DNA from 3 places in the Gottfriedia sp. NPDC057948 genome. Region 1 is predicted to be linked to each of the others. Evidence: riboswitches for the same ligand, from Rfam matches in the RefSeq annotation. Region 1 holds a riboswitch; each other region holds the start of a gene.
What was found. Region 1 has a riboswitch for S-adenosylmethionine ahead of mtnK (S-methyl-5-thioribose kinase). Riboswitches for the same ligand answer to the same signal wherever they lie in the genome.
Positions count from the first base shown of each region.

Region 2: another riboswitch for S-adenosylmethionine. It lies ahead of ACFVRR_RS01155 (LLM class flavin-dependent oxidoreductase); the one in region 1 lies ahead of mtnK (S-methyl-5-thioribose kinase).
Region 3: another riboswitch for S-adenosylmethionine. It lies ahead of ACFVRR_RS03840 (trans-sulfuration enzyme family protein); the one in region 1 lies ahead of mtnK (S-methyl-5-thioribose kinase).

Region 1 is NZ_JBHVPN010000015.1:67,291-70,575, forward strand. Features, by position in the region: gene mtnA (S-methyl-5-thioribose-1-phosphate isomerase) at 1-479, opposite strand, end outside; gene mtnK (S-methyl-5-thioribose kinase) at 486-1,661, opposite strand; SAM riboswitch class I at 1,733-1,891, opposite strand; gene ACFVRR_RS18720 (carbon-nitrogen family hydrolase) at 1,955-2,737, opposite strand; gene ACFVRR_RS18725 (pyridoxal phosphate-dependent aminotransferase) at 2,884-3,285, shown strand, end outside.
Region 2 is NZ_JBHVPN010000001.1:237,189-240,473, reverse strand. Features, by position in the region: gene ACFVRR_RS01160 (ATP-grasp domain-containing protein) at 1-717, opposite strand, end outside; gene ACFVRR_RS01155 (LLM class flavin-dependent oxidoreductase) at 733-1,782, opposite strand; SAM riboswitch class I at 1,963-2,069, opposite strand; gene ACFVRR_RS01150 (Ger(x)C family spore germination protein) at 2,222-3,285, opposite strand, start outside.
Region 3 is NZ_JBHVPN010000001.1:827,078-830,362, forward strand. Features, by position in the region: gene ACFVRR_RS03835 (ATP-dependent DNA helicase) at 1-1,015, shown strand, start outside; SAM riboswitch class I at 1,095-1,198, shown strand; gene ACFVRR_RS03840 (trans-sulfuration enzyme family protein) at 1,280-2,449, shown strand; gene ACFVRR_RS03845 (trans-sulfuration enzyme family protein) at 2,455-3,285, shown strand, end outside.

The DNA.
Region 1 (3,285 bases):
CAATGAGTTAATACTGCTGCTCCGTCATGTAATAATGTTAATGCGTTTTCACCGATTTCTTTGCAAGTTGCTTCATCTGCTACATGTAATTTAATTGCTTCTTCCATGATGATTAATTTAGCTTCGGATACTGTCACTGCTTCTTTACTAGAGCTAATTAGTTTTTCAACGGCCCATGCTAAATTTACTGCAGTTGGTCTAGCACTAATTAGTTCATCCGCTAATAATCTAGCTTGTTGATGAAATTCATTAACTTGTTCAGTTTGAAGTTCTCGAACACCTAAATATAGTCCATACGCAGCAGCTAAACCAATTGCTGGTGCTCCTCTTACTTGTAATTTTACGATTGCTTCACGTACATCTAATAATGTCGTTGCATCAAAATAGCGTATTTCAGTTGGTAATTTAGTTTGGTCTAAAATTTTTAAACTTTCACCGTTCCATTGTAATGATTCAGGTATTTGCTGTAATGCAGTCATCGATTATTACTCCAATCCAATAAGTAAATTTCCAATATTTCTAATAGTAAATCTATTTTTTATACAATAAACTCCGAATTTTAAGACTTTTTTCTTTGCTTCAATTTTTTGATTATGTTCCAGTGAATCAATATCTTCAACGTGAGCAAGACCGATACTTCTTCGGATTAATTCACATCCAATAACCCCAATTGCATCCACCCAATATCCTTCTAACTTTTCTTTTATTAGAGCTTTTTGGTTAAATGGTCTAACGCTATGCTCTTCCCATAGTCGGATAAATGTTTCATTAAACACTTTTTCAATGTTTAAAATGTGTTCAATAATTTCGTCTTTTAGTTCAGTACGGCTGAAAAGTTGAAAAAGTAAATTTGCTTGAATTTGCCCTAAATCAAATCCGATTGGTCCGACAAATGCAAATTCCGGGTCAATTACTTTTGTTTCTGTTTCAGATACGAAAATGCTTCCCGTATGTAAATCACCATGTAATAAAGCTTCTTTTTTCGATAAGAAATCTAATTTTAGTTTCGCAACCTCAATTTGTAGATCTGCATCATTCCATAGTTCTTTAATTTCTTCTGTTAATTCTTCTTCAAAACTATTTGTTTCACTGTTAAAAAATGGATCTGTATACACAAGATTTTCTGTTATATCACATAAGTCAGGATTATTAAAAAGATACTCTAGCTCTTTTTTCTTAGCTGGTGAAGTTCCAAAGTCTGAAGTGAAAAATAATGACTTTGCTAAAAATTCACCGATATGTTCAGCTAAAAACGGATAGCTTTTTTTCTCAATGAAACCTTTTCGTAGAATTTGTAAGTGTGAAAGATCCTCCATTACAGTTACGGCTTGATCTTCGTCATGCTCTAAAATTTTAGGTGCATGTAATGGGATTAACTCATTGTATATTTTTGTCGCATTACTCTCGATCGTAGCTCGCTTTAATGTAAGTGGCCAGCTTTCACCAACAACTTTTGCATATGGTAGAGCCTGTTTTATAATTAACCCTTTCTCGCTTCCTACTGGATTAACTTTAAATACTAAATTTAAATTCCCATCCCCAATTTCTATACATTCACATAGTTCATTTTTAAAATAGCCAAGTTTTTGTAAATAAGTAATTGCAGTTGCTTCTGTTAAAGGTCTATATTCTTTTCGTTCAATGACAGTCACCAAATTCATCCCCCTTGAATTTTGCAAAATAAAAAGCCTCTTTTCCGAGACGAAAAGAGGCAATACTAATTGACTTTCGTCTCTTATCTACCAGAAAATTTCTTTTCTGTTGGAATTAGCACCGTGCCTTACTGAACATTTAAGCTCAGGCGTAAACAATACGCCCCATTTCACAATGGTATTATGGTCGGTTGCTGGGCATCGTCGGGCCAAATCCCTCCGCCTACTCGAAATAAGAGTTCGCATATTTGATTTTATATTCGTATTTTAGTTTATTGATTTTTAATTTGTCAATTACTTTTTTAAAACTTTTTGTAAATTTCTTCTTTTCTGTCTTCAAAAATAGGGATTGTACCGCGTACTTCATCAACTTTTTTTGAATCAATTTCGCCATAAACGATTTCTTCATTCGTGCTACCTTTGGTTACTACCTCTCCCCAAGGGTCAATGATCATTGATCCTCCACCAAATGTATTTGCTAAATCTTTTCCTACTCGATTACATGCAACAACATAACACTGATTTTCGATTGCTCTTGCTTTTAGTAAGATTTCCCAATGATTCATTCTTTGAATTGGCCATTCGGCAACAAAAAATAAAACTTTTGCACCCTTTTGCGAATGAGCTCCAATCCATTCAGGAAAACGCAAATCATAGCAAACAAATCCTGCAGCCGTTAATCCATCGATTTCAAAAAGGCCATCTGTTTCCCCTGATTGAAGATAGTGATGCTCGTTCATTAACTGGAACAAATGAACTTTATCATAAGTTTTTACTAATTCACCAGTACTGCTAATAACAATTAATGTATTCGTAACACCATTTTCTCTTGCAATTGGGAACGAACCAGCAATCAATATTACATTATTTGATTTTGCGATGGATTGAAGTTCAGAAATAATCACTTCTTGTTCACCTGTGTGCAAACCAATTTCTTCCAGACAATAGCCTGTTGTCCATAGCTCAGGTAGTACGATTACACGAATATTTTCTTTAATAGCTTCGTTTATTTGAGTTTTCATTTTCTCTAAATTAGTCTTTGATTCACCTAAAATAACGTCAGATTGAATACACGCAATTTTAATCACAATTTATTCACCCTATTCTAAATTTTATAGACATTTTTAAATCGAGCATATATGATGGTGAAAGTTATTGCAACAGTCGTTCATGAAAATCAGTCGATTAAGAAACGATCTATTCAAATTAATTTTATTATATTTTTGGAGTGATTAACTTGAATCATAGTAAACTATTAAACAATTTACCAAAACAATTTTTTGCTTCACTAGTCCAAAAAGTGAATCAGTCAATTAATAATGGTCATGATGTCATTAATCTTGGTCAAGGAAATCCCGATCAACCTACACCCGACCATATTATAAAAGCATTACAAAAGTCTGTTGAAAACCCTTTAACTCATCGTTATTCTCCGTTTAGAGGAATGAGCTCTTTAAAAAATGCTGTTGTAGAATTTTATAAACGAGAGTATGATGTTGATTTAGACCCAGAGGAAGAAGTAGCCATATTATTCGGTGGAAAAGCTGGATTAGTAGAGCTACCACTTTGTTTATGTGACGAAGGAGATACAATTTTAGTTCCAGACCCAGGCTATCCAGACTATTTATCTGGT
Region 2 (3,285 bases), on a different contig from region 1:
TTCAACAATTTGGAACTTAGGCTTCTCTTCTACTTCTTCTCCTACCGGACAGAATAAATCACCAATTTGGCATGCATCCGCTGGGCATAGTTCAAACCCTTCCGAAGTATCTACTTTAACAGCATAAACAAAGTTTCCGCCAACAAACTCGCAACGAGTGATGTAGTTTTCAGGTGATTTGATGTATTCTTGAATCAGTGTAATACCATCGACCGGTTCTTCAAAAGTCGGTCCTTCGACATAAGCTTTTAAAGCATCAACACTCTGGAATAACTGGACACCTAGCCCTTTACCTGCACGATTATGCTTCGTAATAAATGACTGTCCTTCAAAGCTACTAGCTGCTTTAAGAATGTTTTCTTTACCAACAGCTGCAATCGTTTTTGGCGTTTTAACACCATATTTGTTTAACTCTAAATATTGTAAAACCTTACTAACTTCTAGCTTCAAGGCATTCGTTCCATTTAACACCGTACGACCATGTGCTTCAAGCCAAGCTAATACTTGCCCAGTAAATTCAGCTGCAAAACGATGATCACGTGTATGAGAAGAAGCACTCATTCTGCTATAAAAGATCCCTTCTGGTGGTTCTGATGATAAATCTACCGTACCTTCGTCTAGATGCCATTCCTCATAAGGAACTCCAAGCTCCTCTAATCTTTTTGTTAAATGCACAGTCCACTCACTATTTTCATGAATTACATATACTTTACTCATCTTTAAATCCCCTTTCTAGCTTTTTATTAAACTACGTTTTTGTTCTACTAATGGCATAACTTGCTTTGAAAATCGTTCCATTTCTTCTAGTTGAGGTGAAAATTGTAATAATAATAAGTCTAAGCCAGCTTCTTCATATTGTAAAATTCGGTCTGCAATTAACTCTGGTGTTCCTACTAGATTTGCTCTAAGACCACGATTTGAAACTGAGTAATCTTGTAATTGTATTTGTTGTTCTAATTGTGATTTTGTCGTGAAGTCTTTAAAACCAGCATAACCGCTTGAATCTTTCACTGTTGTAATTTTTTCAAGCTCAGCCAAAGCCTCTTCTTCTGTATCTCTACAAATAACATAAGCAGCCATACCGAAAGAACTTAAAGGTGCATTGCCAGTTTGTTCACGGCGTACTTTCATATCTGTTACTTTCTGATTAATTTCTTCAACTGTTCCACCGTGCATCACATAAGCGTCACATTTTTCAACAATTGTTTGCTTACCTTTTTCACTTTCACCACCTGCATAAAGAATCGGGTTTGGTCTTTGTACAGGTTTTGGAGCAAGTTTCGTATCTTTTAAGTCGTAAAATTTTCCTGAATAATTGAACGTTTCTTCTGTCCATAAGCCTTTTAGGACATCAATAAACTCCTCTGTACGGGCATAGCGTTCATCATGTTCTGTAAAAATACCGCCATATTGACGAGCTTCTTCTGCCCACCATGCAGAAACGACGTTTAGCGTAAAACGGCCGTTACTGATTTGATCGATATTAGCAGCCATTTTTGCTGTTACTGCAGGATTATGAAAACCTGGACGAATCGCGGTCATAATTTCGATTTTTTCCGTTACTGCAGCAAGTGCCGCTGCTGTTGACCAAGCTTCAAGTGAATCATGCTCTGGACCTTTAATATCGTTTAAATATAATTCAGCAATTAAAGTAGTCGAATATCCCCATCTTTCAGCTGATTGAATGACCTCTTTAGCATATTCAAATGTTGGTGGCATGCTTTCGTCATCTACATTACGTAACCATCCTCCAAAAATCGGTAACCAAAAACCATATTTCATTTCTATTCTCTCCTTCACCCTCTAAATTGTCTAGTTTTCGCATTGGTTAAGTTGGGTTTAGTTTTATGAAATTCGTCTCAAAATCAAGATACTACGAGTAATGTCAACCTCCAATGTAAATCATTACGAATACAAAAAGCCTCTTTCATTCAGAAAGAGGCATCGGAAACAAATGTTTTCGACTTATCTATCAGAATGATTTCATTCTGCAGGAAGTGGCACCGTTCCTAAATAAGGAGGTTGCCGGACGTCATAGGGCCTGATCCCTCGGTCACTCTCGATAAGTTTGAATTATGTAATTTCTTTAAGTGAATCATAAATCCTAGTAAACAGATTGTCAATACGGGGAATTAAACATTTTTATTAAGATAGCGCTTTCTTCGATGTATTTATTAGAAAAAATAAAATTTTACAATTATTCATTGCCATTAAATCGAAGTTAATACATCGTACCAGTTCCCTTTAGTTTCACTTCTGTTTTTACTCGAAATTTAAGTTTCGGATAAATTTCTTTCCACTTATTTATTTCTTTTTTTGTCACTCCGTATTTTGCTTGATAGTTTAACCCAAGTCCAAGTGGATCAACATTTAATTCCTGTAGACGTTCTAGAAATTTTTTTGTTCTTGAGCTCATAATGATTGATGCTTTTTTCTCATACTCTTTCAATTCTCTATCTTGATGTAGTGTCTTTTTAGATTCCTCAATGAATCCTTTTACTTTTATATGAACGTCTAGATATGGCTTTTTATTTTTAGGCATAACAATTTTCATGTCAGTTTTCGTATTTTCAGCACTTATGTAAAATTGATTTTTTCCTTTTCCAACACTAATTAATGTTGTTACTTTGGTATTTAAGAGCTCATTAAGCATCCTTGTTTCATCACGATTTAATACTGCTTTAAATTTTGTTCCTTTAAAAACTGCGGAAGTATTAATTTTAAAGGAACTATCGAACGGTTCAATAATAGGTAAATATGGATCTATACCGTTTTCTATCAATCGCATATAATAATCATTAAGTATCTCTGACATTACATATGGTGACCTATTTGATTCTTCATTAAAAGCTAACACAAGAGCGTTACCCGCTAATCTCTCTGATTTAACCCTCCATGATAAAACTTCTTTTGCAGTAGGTTCTCCTACAGCTACATAAGCAACACCTTGAATATCTGGCCGTTTAATAAACCACTTCATCAAATCAATTTGGTTTTCAACTAGTAGCTCTTTATCGATCACGATTACCCTACATTGAGCAAAATCTAATTTTTTATCTACTAAAGATTGGATTATTCTAATTGCCTCAGAAACTGAGGTTGATTTTTGAGAAATAATTTGAAATTTAGATTTTCCGGCTCCAATTTGTGCTGTAGGGATGGCTAATTTTACTGACACAAGGTAGACGCCATCTTCATCGGTATGATCAATTCCTATCCCTACGACAAAAAAACGTTTATCAACATCGAGTAATTGGCAACCAGACATAAAACTTAATTCCATAA
Region 3 (3,285 bases), on a different contig from region 1:
AAATAAGCGATTGATTGAATTAAGAAAGAAATGGAAGGACGTTGTATCACCAGTTTCAAAAGAAATTGATGAGGATTTATTGGAACTTCTACATACATTTAATGAAATCGTCGAAATAAAATTACAGGAAATGGACGAGGACGAAAATAAACAACTTTTACTTGATACTTATTTTGAGTCGCTCAACTTCGTCAAAATTGCAGAGTTTTTTGATGAAAATTACGTATGCTACTATGAACTTTATAAAAGTGAAGTTCATTTAAAGTTGTTTTGCCTAGATCCTTCTAAAGTAGTAAATGACGTCATAAAAAGATTTCGCTCAACAATTTATTTTTCAGCTACTTTAACACCAATTCAATATTTTCAAGATATGCTTGGTGATCAAAGCCGCGATTATACAATTTCAATCGATCCTCCTTTTCATAGAGAACAACTGGAAGTAACAATTGACCCACTTTCAACACGATATCAAGATCGTGAAAGAAATTTAGAAAGATTAATTGATTCGGTGTATAAAGAAATTACGAAAAGAAAAGGTAATTATTTAGTTTTTTATCCGTCTTATCAATATTTAATTCAAAGTGTTGATTTATTTAAAGAGAAATACCCTAACATAAAAACAATCGTTCAAGAAAATGGTATGTCTGAAATTGAACGAGAAAAGTTCCTTTTACGGTTTGATAGTCATAATGAGGAAACATTAGTTGGCTTTGCTGTATTAGGTGGGATATTCTCTGAAGGGATCGATTTAAAAGGTGATCGATTAAATGGTGTCGTAGTAGTTGGTGTAGGGTTGCCGCAGATTTGTTTAGAAAGAAATATTTTAAAGGAGCATTTTCATTCGGTTGGAAAAAATGGGTATTATTATGCATATGTCTTTCCGGGTATGAATAAAGTAATGCAAGCGGGTGGAAGAGTTATTCGTTCTGAATCAGATGAAGGGACTTTATTACTAATTGATGATCGATATAGAAGCACACTTTATCAAAGTTTATTACCTGATGAATGGAAATAAAAAGCTATATATTAAATAACGAAAAAAAATGATTGATAATTATCAGAGTTTTTAATATACTTATCAATATAATTAAATAATCTTATCAAGAGCGGTGGAGGGACTGGCCCGACGAAACCCGGCAACTCTAGTGAAAACTAGAAAGTGCTAAATCCTGCAGGTGAAAAACCTGGAAGATAAGAGCGATATGTATATTTTGCGGACATAACCACTTCTTATTTTTTAAGAAGTGGTTTTTTATTTGACTAAAATGGGGGATTTATAATGACTAACACAAAAGAGGCTTTAAACACGAATAAAAAATCAATTGAAACAGTAGCCGTACATGGAAGCAAAGGCTATGATCCATTAACTGGTGCGATTAGTTATCCAATTTATCAATCTGCTACATTTAAACATGCAGGACTTCATCAATCGACTGGATATGATTATGCAAGATTACAAAATCCCACTAGAGAAGAAGTGGAAAATACTGTAGCAAAATTAGAAAGTGCAAATTTTGGAGTTGCATTTTCAACTGGAAATGCTGCCGTTACTGCAGTATTAAGCTTATTTAAAAAAGGTGACCACTTAATTGTTTCAGATGATTTATACGGTGGAACATATCGTTTATTCGAAGAAATTTATTCACCATATGGACTTGAGCATAATTTTGTTGATACGACTGAAATTGAAAATATTCTTGATGCACTTAAACCGAATACAAAAGGAATCTTTATTGAAACACCATCAAATCCAATGATGAAAGTAACGGATTTAAAAAGAGTAGTAGAGATTGCAAAAGAACGAGATATTATCGTGATTGTTGATAATACATTTTTAACACCTTATTTCTTTAGACCAATTGAATTAGGGGCAGATGTTGTTGTTCATAGTGGAACAAAGTATTTAGGTGGCCATAATGATACACTTGCTGGTTTTGTCGTGACTAATTCAGAATATACGAATGAACGAATTCGTTATTATCAAAAATCAACAGGTGCAACATTAGCTCCATTTGACTCTTGGTTAATCTTAAGAGGCATTAAAACATTACATTTACGTATGGAATACAGTCAAAAAAATGCGATTGTACTTGCGCAATTTTTAGAAAATCATCCAAATGTTACTGAAGTGTATTATGTAGGATTACCAACGCATAAAGGATATTCAATTATTAAAGAACAAGCAACTGGATTTGGTGCAATGATTTCATTTAAAGTGAAAGATTTAAGTTTAGTTGAACAGGTTTTAGGAAGCGTAAAAGTCATCACATTCGCAGAAAGCTTAGGTGGAGTTGAATCCTTAATTACGTATCCACATACGCAAACTCATTCAGAAATGCCAGAAGAATTTAAAAGAAAGCTTGGTCTAGATGACCATACACTTCGATTATCTGTTGGTATTGAACATATTGATGATTTATTAAATGACTTAGAAAATGCATTGGGGTGATGAGCATGCAATTTGGAACGAAATTAATTCATAACGGAAATGAAATAGATCAGGCAACAGGAGCATTAAGTATTCCAATTTATCAAACTTCAACATTTCATCAATTTGATATAGAGAATTTTGGTAAGTACGACTATGCAAGAAGTGGAAACCCAACAAGGGAAGCATTAGAAAATACAATTGCAAAGTTAGAAAATGGCGTTCGAGGTTTTGCGTTTTCATCAGGGATGGCTGCAATCTCATCTGTATTGTCTTTGTTCTCAGCTGGAGATCATATTGTCATCTGTGAAGATGTTTATGGAGGAACATTTAGAATAGCGACAAAAGTATTAAATCGTTTCGGAATTGATTTTACTTTTGTAGATGCATCTAATCTACAAGAGATTAAAGCCGGAATAAAGCCAAATACAAAAGGTCTTTATTTAGAAACACCGTCTAACCCTCTTTTGAAAATTACTGATTTAAGTAGTGCAATCAAAATAGCAAAAGAAAATGACATACTTGTCATTGTAGATAATAGTTTTTTATCACCATATTTACAAAGACCATTAGACTTAGGAGCTGATATTGTCGTTCATAGCGCAACAAAATTTATTGCAGGCCATAGCGATGTAATCGGAGGATTAGCGGTCGTAAATTCAGAAGAACTTGCAAATGATTTATACACAATCCAAAATTCATTCGGAGCAATTTTAGGTCCACAAGACTGTTGGCTAACATTAAGAGGATTAAAGACGTTAAAAGTTCGTATGGATGCTTATGAACAAACTGCATCAAAATTAGCAAATTGGCTTTTAGAACAAGAAGAAGTTGAGGACGTATATTACCCAGGACTA